3 regions of the Enterococcus sp. LJL120 genome follow, and region 2 is predicted to be linked to each of the others. Evidence: a T-box and tRNA genes for the amino acid it is inferred to sense, from the RefSeq annotation. Region 2 holds a T-box; the other regions hold tRNA genes.
What was found. A T-box is a leader RNA that pairs with one kind of tRNA and senses whether it is charged. The one in region 2 lies ahead of leuS (leucine--tRNA ligase), so its partner is inferred to be a tRNA-Leu.
Positions count from the first base shown of each region.

Region 1: it encodes a tRNA-Leu, which carries the amino acid that the T-box ahead of leuS (leucine--tRNA ligase) is inferred to sense. The anticodon was not compared.
Region 3: it encodes a tRNA-Leu, which carries the amino acid that the T-box ahead of leuS (leucine--tRNA ligase) is inferred to sense. The anticodon was not compared.

Region 1 is NZ_JBTXLV010000007.1:84,752-90,074, reverse strand. Features, by position in the region: gene ACYSNU_RS12620 (APC family permease) at 1-1,090, opposite strand, end outside; gene ACYSNU_RS12615 (heavy metal translocating P-type ATPase) at 1,367-3,442, opposite strand; tRNA gene ACYSNU_RS12610 (tRNA-Leu) at 3,621-3,703, shown strand; gene ACYSNU_RS12605 (hypothetical protein) at 3,763-3,963, shown strand; gene ACYSNU_RS12600 (hypothetical protein) at 4,155-5,009, opposite strand.
Region 2 is NZ_JBTXLV010000002.1:257,390-262,712, reverse strand. Features, by position in the region: gene ACYSNU_RS04365 (LysM peptidoglycan-binding domain-containing protein) at 1-1,039, shown strand, start outside; T-box leader at 1,094-1,309, shown strand; gene leuS (leucine--tRNA ligase) at 1,776-4,289, shown strand; gene ACYSNU_RS04355 (hypothetical protein) at 4,401-5,323, opposite strand, start outside.
Region 3 is NZ_JBTXLV010000001.1:235,294-240,616, forward strand. Features, by position in the region: gene ACYSNU_RS01180 (ABC transporter ATP-binding protein) at 1-337, shown strand, start outside; gene ACYSNU_RS01185 (dihydrolipoyl dehydrogenase family protein) at 324-1,634, shown strand; gene ACYSNU_RS01190 (aldo/keto reductase) at 1,903-2,769, opposite strand; gene ACYSNU_RS01195 (hypothetical protein) at 2,910-3,164, shown strand; tRNA gene ACYSNU_RS01200 (tRNA-Leu) at 3,473-3,554, opposite strand; gene ACYSNU_RS01205 (hypothetical protein) at 4,089-5,323, shown strand, end outside.

The DNA of each region.
Region 1 (5,323 bases), on a different contig from region 2:
AATCACCAATACCAATCATTGGCAGCATAATAATGATGCTGACTAAAATACCTGTTAGCAAGTAACCATTTTTCAAGGTGCCTTTTTTCGTTCGTTGTCTTAACCAAGCCGGAACAAATTTTGGATCCGCATCGTTTAATAAAATTTTCAATGGTGCATCAATTGAAAAAGCTAGCGCGGCAATTTGACCGATACCGTTAGTCAAGGCATAGATAAACATCAAGGCATTTCCTAAATGATAATGATTGCCTAAAATTTGGAAGGCTGCATAGGCACCATTGGCCATCAAATCTTCAGGAATTGCTGAACTAGTGAAGAGCATTCCCATTGCCACAGAGCCTAATACCGCACAGATTCCGACCATTGCTGCTAAAAGAATCATGCCTTTTGGAAACTCTTTGGCAGGATTTTTAGTTTGGTTAACATATGGAGAAATTTTTTCGGCTCCGCCAACAGCAAAGACTAACATAGAAACTGTTGTGAAGTAACCTAAGTCAAAAGTTGGAATATACGTTTTGACATTGGTCATCTCAGGTGTTGCCACTGTAAAATCACCGATAAATGGAGCGGTGGCGGCTAACAAAATAAATAATAATGACATGACGAACATCGCTGTCCCTGCAATTCCACCGATAAATTTTAAAACGGACAAGCCTTTTGTCGACAAATATAAAAACGCTAAGAAAATTACTAGTGAAGCTAAGGAAATCATCCCCACCGACATACCAGCTAGCATCGTGCCATCGCCTTTAATCGCCCAGCCGAGGGCAATCATAATCGCTTGTGGTTTTTGTGCCAAATACGGGATGTGCACCACCCAATAAGTCCAGGCAGCGTAATAGGCTAACCGTTTTGAGTGAGAAGTTTTCTCTACCCAAGAGCTGACTCCGCCATCACTGTCTTTAAAAGCTGAACCTAGTTGGCCAACAATTAAAGCATATGGAACAAAATACAATACCAGAATCAATATCCATGATGTGACTACTGATATTCCTTGTTGTGCATAGTTATTGACAACATTTCCCATGCCCCAAACCATGTTAAAGGCAATAAATGCTACCGAAAACCAGCGCAGCTGTTTATCATTCATGTATCTCTCCCCTTAAAAATGCAAATAAGTACACAACAATTTTACAGCAGTATAGACCACTTAAACAGCCTCTCAATAAGTATCTGGCAATAAATTTAGTTTTCCTTCATTTTCATTTGAAGTAATCTTGTAAAGCAACCATTTATTTTTAATTTTATCGTCACTTTTTAGCCATAAAAAATAAAAAACGCCGACTTATCCTTGATAAGCCAGCGTTTAATTATGAGCAAGGTTTCTGCTTGTAAATTAAGAAAACTCCCATTTGAAGGTTATTTTCTAATTTTTTGTTCTTAAAGCCCGCATGGCATTTAAAACAGCTATTAAAGTAACGCCGACATCGGCAAAGACAGCCGCTCCCATTGAAGCAAAGCCCACAGCACCTAAAGCTAAGACCAACACTTTGATACCAATTGAAAAAATAATATTTTGTTTAACAATCCGCAATGTCTTTTTAGAAATCGCAATCGCTTTTGGTATGAGTGAAGGTGCATCGTTCATAATCACGACATCAGCGGCTTCAATCGCCGCATCGCTGCCCAAGCCACCCATCGCAATGCCTAAATCAGCACGAGCTAACACTGGTGCATCATTCATCCCATCGCCGACAAAGGCAATCTTTTGATTCGTTGCCATCAGTTCTTCTAATTTTTCAACTTTTCCTTCAGGTAACAAATCCCCATAAACTTGGTCGATGCCTAATTTTTCAGCAATCGCAGTTCCCACCTTTTGATTATCCCCAGTCAACATGACTGTTTGCTTGATGCCGGCTTGATGTAATTCTTGGATGCTTGTTTGGGTATCCGCTTTTACTTCATCAGCAATAATCAAATAGCCAAAATATTCATTATCTTCAGCGACGTAAATAATCGTTCCAACTGTGGCAACTTTTGGAACTGAGATACCTAACTCCGCCATCAATCGCAGATTGCCGGCAGCGATTCTTTTTTGATTGATAGTAGCCAACACACCTGCTCCAGAAATTTCTTGGATATCTTCAACCGGTAACAACTCGCCATCATAAGCCTTTAAAATCGAAAGGGCGATAGGATGATTGGAATTTGCTTCGACACTCGCTGCTAATCTTAGAAAATCTTTTTTAGGTAGACTAGTCGCAACCTCTTGGACTTCAAAAACACCTTTAGTTAACGTGCCCGTTTTATCAAAAACGACTGTTTCGACCTGTGAAAGCAGTTCTAAATAATTACTACCTTTGACTAAGACGCCCGCTTTGCTGGCCCCACCGATTCCGCCAAAGAATGTCAACGGTACAGAAACCACTAATGCACAGGGACAAGAAATTACCAAGAAGGTCAATCCACGATAAATCCATTCAGACCATGCTTGTTGAAACAATAGCGGCGGCACTACCGCTAACAAGAGTGCTAAGATAACCACAACGGGTGTGTAGATGCGGGAAAACTTCGTAATAAAATTTTCAGCCGGCGCTTTTTTACTGCTGGCATTTTCAACTAAATCTAAAATTCTGCTGACGGTTGAATCCGCTGCATTTTTTTCAACTGTAATCTGAATGACACCCGTTTGATTCACAAAGCCGCTTAGAATTTGATCACCGACTACTAATTTTCGTGGTACGGCTTCTCCCGTCAAAGCCGAGGTATCCACCATTGTTTCACCATTGGAAATAATTCCATCTAAAGGAACTCTTTCTCCTGGTTTAACAATAATTTCTGCACCGACTGCAACTTCTTGCGGCGCGACCTGCTGTTCACCAGTCGCCGTCATAAGATTGGCATAATCCGGACGAATTGCCAACAAGCCCTTTATCGATTTGCGGGATTTTCCGACGGCCACACTTTGAAATAACTCGCCAACTTGATAAAAAAGCATTACCGCAACAGCTTCTGGGTATTCACCAATTAGCATTGCGCCAATCGTCGCAACCGCCATTAAGAAATGTTCATCAAACACTTGCCCCTTGATAATATTGCGGACAGCCGTCAACACAACATCGCCACCAATGAATCCATATAAAAGTAAGAAACCAATCAATCTTGGCAAATCATTTAAATTAGCGAGACTTAAAATAATTAATGCAACAAATGAAAGAGCTACCCGCCAGATATCCTTTTTCAAATGACTATCGTCATGTTGATGCTCTTCAGATTGCTGACTTAAATCAATCATCTCAACATCTGGTTCTAGTTCATGAATAATCGTTTGCGCTTGTTTTTCAACCTTGGCAAAGTCTTCGGCTGGACAAGTAATTGCCATCTTCGTTTGTACAAAATTAACCGTTGCCGCTTGAACGCCATCAATTTTTTTGACCGCTGTTTCAATTTTTGTAGCGCAATTACCACAGTCTAAATTTTTCAACTCGTATGTTTTTTCCATCTGACTAACCTCCTTAAACCCTTTACATGAATTTATCTTCATGCATATGATAAATGAATCACCATTCATATGTCAAGCCTTTTTGGGCTTTTTTTCAAAAATAGTTTGACAGATGAGCTGCAAAAATTTACTATATAAAAAGTGATGAATTTATTTTTAATTGATTGCCAGTAACTCCGCAGAAGTGGTGGAACGGCAGACACGCTATCTTGAGGGGGTAGTGAGCACACGCTCGTGCGGGTTCAAATCCCGTCTTCTGCATTTGTAAAGTTGTTGGCAATTGTCAGCAGCTTTTTTCTTTTATTTAGGAGGGCTAGATAATGAAAGAGCAACCGGAAGAACCTCAAGAAGATAAACAAGATGGCTTTTATAGTTTATTAGGAATGTTGACTGGTTTGCTGATTGCCCTAGCCACCAGTAATTTCCCCTTAGGACTTATGTTGGGTGTGATTATCAGCATTGCAATGGAATGGGCCCACAACCTCTTTGCTCTCTACTTAAAAAATAAAGATGATCAGTAGATTTTAAAAAGATTACTGATTTTTTGTTTAAACAACCAGTTAGCCTGTTAAGAATTTTTTGAAAATAACTACAACAAAAAAACTTTCCCAATGATTGAGAAAGTTTTTTTGCGCTTCAATTTAAATTGTTGCTCAAATTCAGTTACTTTTTACGAGAAAATACACTTATCATCAGAAAAATCGACTAGCTTCTAATTTTCCGGGAAATAGCTATGATGATCAGCTTCTTTTGTATCGTCTGCAATCAGGCCGCTTAATGAACGTTCCAAGATTGACTTGCTTTTATTTTTTTCACCATTATTGCGCTTTTTGCCAATTTTTTTGTATTCGCTGCGGGTCATAGCGGTGGGCTCTTCGCTGTTGCTAAAACGTCGCACAGTTGGTTCTTCTTCTGTATCTTTGACTTGATAGGCAGCTGGTTCATTGTCAAAAACTAAAAACGATTGGCTATCTTTTTTCATGGCCTTCAAAAGCTCGTCATTCGTAAATTCATTTTCGACTTTATCAGGAATAACCGAAGCTGGTACATAGGTCGGCTCAAAAGTTGGTTCACTCGACTTAAAATTGTAATCCTTGTGCATTTGCACTGAGGCATCATAAGGATCACTATGGGTTCTGCGAACTACATAGCTAGCCCGACCAGGTCCTCGATTGCCAAATATATTGGTCTTACCAGTCCGCGTTTTTTTAGGATACTGGGGTTTTGAATAGTCCGGCAAGTTTGCCCGATGCTTTTCAATTTCCTTTTGCTGTTCAATGGACAACCCTGCCCGCTCACTAATCCCTTTAGTATGCCGACGATAGGTCCGTTCTTCACTAGATCTAACCGGTTCATCAAAACGAACAGCTGACTCGGTCCGCAGTGGCGGAACCACATCAGCCCTGACTTGATTTTCATAGCGGCGATTTTCATGGGGAGGCGCCGTAATCAGTGACTCTCCTCCGCCAAAAATATCACGTTTTTCTCGATATATTTTTACCCCGGTCTCATCATCATAGGCGGGGAATCTAGCGTGTCTGCGTTTGACTTCGATTTTTTCTTCCATAGTTATAACCACCATTTTTTCTTATGTCCTTTTAATTTTAACATAACAATTGCGATTATTCTAGCGCTATTCCTTTCAATTAAAGGCTTCAATATTTTTTAAATTGATTTTTATTCGGAAGGAAAAAATAAAAAAAAGACTAGTTTAAAGTGACCTTAAAAAGTTAGATTTTCCCTCTAACATTTAAGAATCGCTTCATCATTCTAGTCTTTTAATATCAATTTATCGTCGCAATAAAATCTGTTAATTTGTTAGGTAGCCACCTTTTTTAACACTTGTTTTTACAAGTAGCAACTTAAAATGGAACTCTGTTT
Region 2 (5,323 bases):
TGCTATCGGCACTGAAACGGATAATAACAGTGGCGGTTCGACAGTTACAGGAACTAGCTACTCTGTAAAATCCGGTGATACTTTATACCGCATTGCTTTAAATAATAATACGACAGTAGCAAATCTGAAGAGCTGGAATAATTTAACGAGCGACATGATTTATGTCGGTCAAAGTTTGATTGTTTCGACAACCAGCTCCGGCAGTTCAAATAATTCGAGCGGTTCAACTGGCTCGACAAATGGTTCATCTTCAAGCACACCGTCAACGGGCGGCAGCTCGACAGTTTCCGGCACGACCTACACAGTAAAATCCGGTGATAATTTATATCGGATTGCCTTAAGCAATAATACGACGGTAGCGAATTTAAAGAGCTGGAATAATTTAACCAGCGATATGATTTACGTTGGCCAAAGTTTAGTTGTTTCAACTAGTGGTTCCGGGTCAACAAACAGCTCAGGCTCCACTTCAAATTCAAGTTCTGCTTCTTCTAGCAATAGCAGCTCCAGTACAGCCAATTCCGGCAGCGCTGCGGCAACTGGTTCTTATACAGTCAAAGCTGGCGACAATTTATACCGGATTGCATTAAACAACGGCACGACGGTGGCGAATTTGAAGAGCTTGAACAACTTAACTAGCGATAATATTTACGTTGGTCAGGTCCTAAAAGTTTCCGGCACAGCAGCAGCTAGTGCAAGTGCGACAACGGCAGCAACAGCTTCCAGCACAGCAGCGGCTAGTACAAGCACTGATGATACCAAGACAGATACAACTTACACAGTTAAAGCTGGTGACAATCTATACCGGATTGCATTGAGCAATAAAACAACCGTTGCTAAACTGATGGAGTTAAATGACTTGAGCAGCGAAGCAATCACTGTTGGTCAAACTTTAATTGTAGCTGAAACTTATACAGTTAAAGCTGGCGACACGATGTATTCCATCGCCAAAAACAATAATTTATCAGTTGCAGAATTACAAGAGCTGAATAATTTGTCCAACGAGAACATTACAGTGGGACAAGTTTTGAAAATTGCTTAAACTATTTTTCAATTGCCAAGTAGAAATTTATTTGATAAGATACTATCAATTAATTGATACGCATCTATGAAGGATTAGTAAAAAATCTCGGACTTTTTAGAGAGTGCATGGCTGGTGAAAATGCACAGACGGAATTTTTGAACTCACCTTTTAGCATTTTTTCTGAAGCTCTTCAGTAAGAAAAAACGGTCTGGTCCGTTATGCCATCGAGAATTGAGAGCAATCTCAATCAAAATTAGGTGGTACCACGTAAACTATTACGTCCTATAAAAAGAGTCAGTGGCTCTTTTTATAGGATTTTTTTTATTTTGCGCTGGGAATTGGGCTTAGACATCGTTTCATTTAATTTTAAGGTAGCTGGAGTATGTTTTTTTAATGAGCTAGGATGTCAGTTCTGCTTTTTGCAGAATTTAACTGCTAGCTGTATAGCAGAATGATATACGTATGAGGCTACTGACAAAATTAAGGAAAGATTTCCTTGGTGGTCTTTGTTTGAAATCTCAGATTGTCAGCACGCATACGATTCGACTAATCGGAATTATTTGGTGAAGTCGAATTCGAAAATCAAACTAAATTTCTGTAAAGAAATTTATTACATTAAAACGAATTAGGATGTCAGTTCTGCTTTTTGCAGAATTTAACTGCTAGCAGTATAGCAGAATGATATACGCATGAAAATAAGACTAAATTTCTGTAAAGAAATTTATTACATCAAAACGAACTAGGAGGAAGTTTCATGAGTTACGATCACAAGCAGATTGAAAAGAAATGGCAAAAATATTGGGCGAAGCACAATGTTTTTAACACCCACGACGAGAGCGATATGCCGAAGTTTTATGCATTGGATATGTTTCCTTATCCATCTGGGCAAGGGTTACACGTTGGGCATCCAGAGGGCTACACAGCGACAGATATTTTGTCACGGATGAAACGGGCTCAAGGATATAGTGTTTTACATCCAATGGGGTGGGATGCTTTTGGTCTGCCAGCGGAGCAATATGCGCTAGATACTGGTAATGATCCCGCTGAATTTACGAAAAAAAATATTGAAACCTTCCGTCGTCAAATTAATTCCTTAGGCTTTAGCTATGATTGGAATCGGGAAATTAACACCACTGATCCAGAATATTATAAATGGACCCAATGGATTTTTACCAAAATGTATGAAAAAGGCTTAGCCTATGAAGCTGAAGTTGCGGTGAACTGGGTGCCGGAATTAGGTACCGTGATTGCCAATGAAGAAGTGATTGATGGCAAAAGTGAGCGGGGCGGCTACGATGTTATCCGCAAACCAATGCGTCAATGGATGCTGAAAATTACGGCTTATGCGGACCGTTTACTAGATGATTTAGAAACAGTTGACTGGCCAGAAAGTATTAAAGAAATGCAACGCAACTGGATTGGCCGTTCAGTCGGCGCCAATATGACTTTTAAAGTTGCTAACAGCGAGCATGACTTTACGGTGTTCACTACAAGACCGGATACTTTATTTGGTGCCACTTATGCTGTGTTAGCGCCTGAGCTGAGCTTGGTGCAAGAAATTACCACGCCAGAACAAAAAGCGGCTGTCGATGCATATATTGATGAAGCTTCAAAAAAATCAGATTTAAATCGTACTGATTTGGCTAAAGAAAAAACTGGTGTCTTCACGGGAGCTTATGCCATCAATCCAGTTAACGGCAAAGAAATTCCAATTTGGATTGCGGATTATGTGTTGGCTTCTTATGGAACAGGGGCCATTATGGCGGTACCTGCCCATGACGAACGAGATTATGAATTCGCCAAAGAATTTGGTTTGGATATTGTGCCAGTGCTTGAAGGCGGCGATGTAACGAAGGAAGCCTTTGTCGGCGATGGCCCGCATATTAATTCTGATTTTCTAGATGGCTTAAATAAAGAAGATGCCATTGAAACAATTAATCAATGGCTGGAAGAAAGAAATGTCGGCAAAAAAGAAATCAGTTACCGTCTGCGGGACTGGTTGTTCTCCCGCCAACGCTATTGGGGTGAACCAATTCCGATTATTCATTGGGAAGACGGCACGACTACTGCTTTACCGGAAGAAGAATTGCCGTTGAAATTACCAAAGACTGATAATATTCAACCCAGCGGTACAGGTGAATCACCGTTAGCTAATATTAGCGAATGGATTAATGTAGTTGATCCGGAAACTGGTAAAAAAGGTCGCCGGGAAACTAACACGATGCCGCAATGGGCGGGCAGCTCGTGGTATTACCTGCGCTTTATCGATCCCCATAATAAATATGTTTTGGCTGATTATGATAAATTAGAACGCTGGTTGCCAGTCGATATTTATATCGGCGGGGCTGAACATGCTGTTTTGCATTTGCTGTATGTGCGCTTCTGGCATAAATTCTTATATGATATCGGTGTAGTGCCAACGAACGAGCCCTTCCAAAAATTATACAATCAAGGAATGATTCTCGGTCAAAGTTTCCGTGATAGCCGTGGGGCGCTAGTGCCAACCAATATGGTGGAAAAACGCGGCAATGACTGGGTTAATATTGAAACCGGTGAAGCATTGGAGGAAGCGCCTGCTAAAATGAGTAAATCATTGAAGAATGTTGTCAATCCTGATGATGTGATTGAAACATACGGCGCCGATACTTTGCGAATGTACGAAATGTTCATGGGACCTTTGGATGCTTCAATTGCTTGGAGTGAAAATGGTTTAGAAGGCAGCCGCAAATTCTTGGACCGAATTTGGCGTTTATTAGTCGATGAAAACAATAAAATGCGGGACCGCATCACCACCTTTAATGATGGAAAATTAACAAAGGTCTATCATCAAACGGTAAAAAAAGTTACTGAAGATTTTGAAAATCTGCATTTTAACACTGCGATTTCACAATTGATGGTTTTTGTAAATGAAGCCTATAAAACGGATGTCTTGCCTTTTGAATATGTCGAAGGCTTTGTTCAATTATTAGCGCCGATTGCTCCCCACATCAGTGAAGAATTGTGGGCCATCTTAGGCAATACAGAAGGCATTTCTTATGTGCCGTGGCCAACTTATAATCCCGCTGAACTGGTTGAAGACCAAGTTGAAGTTGTCTTCCAAGTCAACGGTAAAGTTCGTTCAAAAGCTGAAGTTTCCCGAGACATGGAGCAGGCGGCCCTTGAAGAAATTGCTTTGGCAGATGCTGTGATTCAAGAATATATTGAAGGTAAAACAGTGCGTAAAATTATTGTCGTGCCAAATAAATTGGTTAATATTGTAGCTAACTAGTGTAAATTAAAAAATACCCAGCTATCCGAGGAAATCTGAAAGCCGCTGTGTTTTAAATGCAGCAGTTCAGATTGTGGATAGCATGGGTATTTTTATTTATTTTTAAAAAGTTTACCAGCTTTCTAGCGGGAATTTTTTCCAAGTATTTTCAGCGATACAGACATACCAATAATTGTCATCCCAACAAAATTCCCCCTGTTGACCAGCTTCTGTTGAGGAAGCAATGGTTCTTTTTTCGGCCAAACGAATAGTATCGCCTTCGACGTGCAACGGGCTCGTCGGGGAAGAAGTGTTGATGCCGACATTGCTAGTCGAACGCTCTGCGAATAGCGGCGTACTTTTATATTCCCCAGCATCTGTATAATTAATTACCCGGAAATTTGAACCGGCATCATTACCGGTCTCCTCACTGCCGTCAATGCCCACCGCAAATCTGCGGTCAGCATTTGTTGAATGGGTTCCAGAGCTGAATTTGACGGTCCGGTCGCTGCCAGTTTCGCCTTCGACATAAATGCCTTTGTTGGAGGCGACAAATTTTTCAGTTGTGCGGACATACATTTCGTCTAGCGGAACACCGTAAGCATTCGGTTCATTAAAGGTTCCGTAAGGCATTTCTAAAACAGTTTGCAGCTGACCAGTTTCATCAGGAATTTCAAAGGAAGTATGGTTGTGCCAAGAAGGATTTTCCTCAGTGCTGTCATTAGCCTCCCCGTGACTGACCATCCAAAAAGTTGTCCGTGGCGACAGGTCATCTCCTAAATAATCCTCCCGAAAAGCAATTGCGCCTTTTGCTTGCGAATCTTTTAAATCAATGCGAATGACTTCGCCAAAATGAGCCGGCTCGCCGGACTCACTAGTTCTTTGTGCTTTCTGATAGGACTCCAATTGCAGCCGTCCAGTGCTGTCAAAACTGTTTAAGCCTCCCTCGTCAGTTGAGGGAATCAAAACAGTTGATGGCTCCTCACTGATTTTTGAAGTTGTTTCAGCCGTTGATGTCGTCTCGCAAGCAGTCAAGACCCCCACCGCTAACAAAC
Region 3 (5,323 bases), on a different contig from region 2:
TAAAGTGCTGCAATGCGATACACCGGAACAGATTTTGGCTCATCCGGAGTCTGATTTTATCGAAGCCTTTTTTGAAGAAGAAGGTGAGATTCAAGCTGATTTTATCTCCATTGGATTGTTGGTGGAGGATGGCTTTTACGAAGAGGCGACGGCTGTTGATACATTGCCGCAAATCTCTTTGAGTGAGACGTTAGATCAGGCCTATTTTTTATTAGCCGATGCAGAAAAATTGCAAATTGTTGATCACACACAGCAAGTGATTGGTCACTTAACTAGTAAAAATGTTTTCCAATACCTCAGTCAAAAAAAAGGAGGAAAAACTCATGTTGAAGTTTGATGCTGTTGTCATCGGTTCCGGCGTCGCTGGTCTCAGCGCTGCTTATAAATTAAAGGATGCCGGCAAAAAAGTCGCCATCATTGAAGAAGACCTTTGGGGAGGCACCTGTCCAAATCGCGGCTGTGATCCCAAAAAAATTCTAATCGCCGGCGTGGAGGCCCGCGATCGAGTGAATCAATTAGTCGGCAAAGGTTTCAGTGAGCTAGCGCCGATGAATTGGGAGGAAATTGAAGCCTTTAAACGCAGCTTCACCGACCCGGTGCCTGAAAGCCGTCAAAAAGGCTTAGCCGACTACGGTGTTACAACTATTTATGGCCAAGCTCGTTTTACAGATGCTAATCACATCACGGTCAATGATGAGGAGATTGAAGCAGCGCAATTTTTAATTGCGACAGGTCAGCGGGCTAATCTGTTAAATTTGGATGGTCAAGAATATTTAAGCAATAGCACCGACTTTTTAGCTTTATCACACATGCCAAAGAGAATGGCCGTTATCGGCGGTGGCTATATTGCCTTTGAGTTGGCAACAATTGCCAATGCAGCCGGTTCAGAGGTGACAATTATTTTGCATAATCGCCGGCCATTAAAAGAATTTGATGCAGCATTAGTTGACGAAATGGTTGCTCAACTAAAGGAGCGGGGAATTCGTTTCGTATACGATACAGATATCAAAAAAATAGTGAAAACGGACGAGGGCTACCATCTTTCAGCTGACGACACAACTTTGGAGGCTGATTTTGTCTTGTGTGCTACTGGTCGGATTCCTAATGTCGAAGAGTTAAATCTCGAGGCAGCCCAAGTTGAGTATTCAAAAAAAGGGATCAACGTCAATGACTATTTGCAGACTTCTGCTGAAAATATTTATGCCTGCGGAGATGTCTTAGCAAAAACACAGCCGCGGTTAACGCCGGTTTCAACTTTTGAGGGTGAGTACGCAGTCTCGGCTATGCTAGGCAATCAAACTCCTATCAGCTACTCGACAATTACGACAATTGTTTATGGCAGTCCTAAATTAGCAAAAGTTGGCGTTACCATTGAAGGGGACGGCATCAAAATGGTAGAGCAGGATTTGACTGCTTGGTTTACTTATCAACGATTAAATGAACCAACTGCTAAAGCAAAACTTTATTTTGATCAAGATAACCAGTTGGTAGGGGCGACGACTTTAAGTGGTCAAGCCGATGAATTGATAAATTATCTAGCTATGGTTATCGACCAAAAAATTTCCCATGATACTATGAAGGACTACATTATCGGTTATCCAACCGTTGCCAGTGATTTAGCGTATTTAGTTTAAAAAGAGAATTTAAAATAAAAAAATAAATTTGCATCAGCCTCCCTTTACGAGGCGGTGCAAATTTATTTTTTTCCTGTTGTTTTGTTACTTGTCCAAAAAAATTGATTGAGGCTTTTAAAACTATTCTGCAACGCCTCTCCAAACCTAATTGGAAATTAAGACAAGCCAATTGTTCTAATCAACTCTGGTAACTTTGCTGTGAGAGTTAGGCAATTGGCTTCTCAAGTTAAAAACTAAAGCCATCTTGAAACTTTGTTGCAGTCCTCAACTATTTTTTTGATGCACGTTTAAAGACGGGGATGTCACTGTTGGTGCCGTAATCAAAGTCATTGATGGCTTTTAAAATAGCCATGTCTGCGGCTGAAATCTCAAAAGCAACATCCGCATTGTTTTTCATATGGTCAACACTTTCAGTTTTTGGCAATGGCAGAAGATTCAATTGCAGACAATAGCGAATCGCTAATTGCGGAATTGAGACGCCATATTTTGCGGCTATTTCAGTAATTTGCGGATTACTCATCATTTCGCCATGGGCAATTGGCGAATAAGCCTCTACAAAAATATCGTGTTTTTGCGAAAATTCAATAACAGCAAAAGGTGTGTGGCCAATATGAGCCAGCACTTGATTGACCATCGGTTTAATTTTGGCATGGTCTAAAAGATTTTGCAGGTCGGCTTCTTCAAAGTTTGAAACGCCAATCGCTTTGATTTTCCCTGCTTCATAGGCTTCTTCTAAAGCCTTCCACGCTGCTAGATTACCTTCAAAGAAGCGCTCTTCGTCATTTTGAAACTCCGCCCAAGGCTTGGGACTGTGGATAATCATTAAATCAATGTAACCGAGGTCTAATTTTTTTAACGACTCATCAATTGCAGCCACTGCCTGATCATAATCTTTAATCTCAGCTGCGAGTTTAGTTGTCACAAAAAGGTCTTCTCTTGCTACGCCAGAATCTCTAACGCCTGCTCCGACACCGACTTCATTTGCATAGGCTTGAGCGGTATCAATATGGCGATAACCGACAGCAATCGCATTTTTGACATCGTCAGCGACCTTTTCATCGGCAATCATCCAGGTTCCAAAACCAATTTTAGGAATGGATAGGCCGTTTGCTAAGGTATAAGTTTCATTTAACATCTGTATTCCTTCTTTCTAAGTTTGTAAACCCATCATACAACTTAAAGCTGACTTTAAGGCAAGTAGAAAGTTTGAAATTTTTTTTAATAGACATGATATAATTAAAGGGAGCTAGAATTATAAAAAAGGATGTGGTGAAAATGCAGCGGATTTTATATTTGGGACAGCTTGGCTTACCTTCAGCTCGTGTGTTGCTTCTTTTAGCGGGGGGGGGGCTTTTGCTACTATTAGCTGGAGTGGTTTATTTCACAAAAGCGGAATTTTTTGTTCGCATAATTAATGTACCAATCGGCGCTGGTCAAAAGGATACTAAATTAGTTAAACGTCGACAACTCGCAGCCATCACTTGTCTGGTGCTTGGACTAGTCTTTTTTGTGGCAGGAATTATCAGCTAATAAACGGAAGTTTTTTATTTGCGTGGTAGCTTTCTGTGGAAGCAAAAAAAGTGCAGGTCAAGTTTTTTTGAGATTATAATTCACGGAACCAGTTTGAATTGCCTCTGGGTCTTGCAAGATTTGAAATAGATGTTGCGAGTGTTTCAGTGATTTGAAGATGTGAAACGAAAATTGAAAATGTTTAGTGATTCTCAGTGAATAGTGTTTTGACATATTAATTTAATGCTAACCGAAAGATGTGCGTGTAGTGTTTTTAAACAAAAAAATTGAGGGTGCCTGAAATTTCAGGCACCCTCAATCGATTTTTATGCGGAAGATGGGAGTTGAACCCACACGAGCTAAGCTCACACGCGCCTGAAGCGTGCGCGTCTGCCATTCCGCCACTTCCGCGTTTGACTAGCAATAGAATAGTCCAAAATATCGAATAAAGCAACTAAAAAATTTTTTCCGTGTCAATAAATGAGCGGGGACAAAAAAACGATTAAAAACTTTTTTTATTATTTTTTTAATTAATATCCAATATTGTCCGGCAACTAAGTTATAATTAGTAGGGACTGTCGCCAAAAGGATTGCTGTTGTTTTTGGCTATCAAGAAGCTCAGCTGTCAGCATAGCATCATCATTGTGGATTAAAGTTGGTAAATGCTGCAAAAACTCAGTGTTTATCAGAGAAAATCCCTGTTTTATGTAACTAATAATTTTCCTGTGATTAAGTGAAGAAGCTATTATTCTGCTTTTTTTATAAGTCATTTTCTTATATCCGAAAAATTCATAATTAAATTGACCAGAAAGCCGATTAATACTATAATTTAATATATATAGCAATTTTTCAGATAATTGCTTACATCAGCATTTTCTTAAGGAAAATTATGGAAAGAACTTATTGTATATATGAATAGAAAATTAAAAATCTTGGAGGGTCACTATGTTTGGTAAAGGGAAAAACAAAAACAAAAAAAATAAAAAACGTCGTTACGATGAAGAGTTTGAAGATGAATATGACGAATATGATGAAGAAGATTGGGACGACGAAGACGAGGAAGACTGGGACGACGAAGATGATGAGGATTATGATGACGACGATGAGGACTGGGACGACGAAGATGACGAGGACGATGATGACGACTGGGACGACGATGAAGATGACGAACCAGTAAAGAAAAAACGCGGCTTCTTTGGTTTTGGTCGTAAGAAAAAAGATGATGATGACGACGACTGGGACGAAGACGACGAGGATGATGAGGACTGGGACGACGAAGATGATGACGATTGGGATGAAGACGAAGACGACGATGACTGGGATGATGAGGACGAAGAGGAAGAGTATGAAGAACCTGTTCGTAAGAAAAAACCAGCAGCTAAGGCTAAACCTAAATCCAGTCCTAAGAAAAAACAGTCTGGTTATGAAACTCCTGATCAAGCTTATTATTCTGAAACAGCAGAACCGCAGTCTACAGCAGAAATTGATCGCTTAGAGGAAACCGTGGCTCGTTTGAAGGAACAATTAGAATTAAAACAAGAAGAAGTGACTAGAATTGCAACGAGCTTTGCGGAGAAGGCACCGGTTGTTGCACCAGAACCAGCACCAGCTGCGGTCACTCAAGAATTTGAAGCAATTGTTTCCAAGCTGCAGGAACAACTGTCCCAAAGAGATCAAGAATACGCGCGAATGGCCGAAACAATCAGCCAGCAGGAAAAACAATTGCAAGCTGAGATTACGAATAAAAACGATGAGCTAGCTAAATCAGTAGAAATGCTCCAGCAACAGTTGGCTGAAAAAGAAGCTCAAGCACTACAAGAGCCAGTTTCAACTCCAGTGGAGACGGAACCTGTAATGGAGCCGACAGTTGAAGCGGCAGCTGTCGTTGAAGAAATGGACTCGGCATTTGCAGCAGTTGAAGAACCGGTTACCACACCGACAGAGCCTGTAGTTGCTGTGGAACAACCAACATCGGCTGCTCCGAAATTATCTGAAGCAGAAGAAAATATGATTTTTGACGCCAGAGCAGAGAGTGAACGGATTATTGCCGATGCCCAGCTGGAAGCTCAGCAGATGATTGCTGAAGCCCAAGCGCGGGTGCAGGAATATGAAGATGAAATCAACAAGTTCAAAGAAACTTTAGCTAAAATCAAAGGCGAAACAATGGAAGTATTTGATCA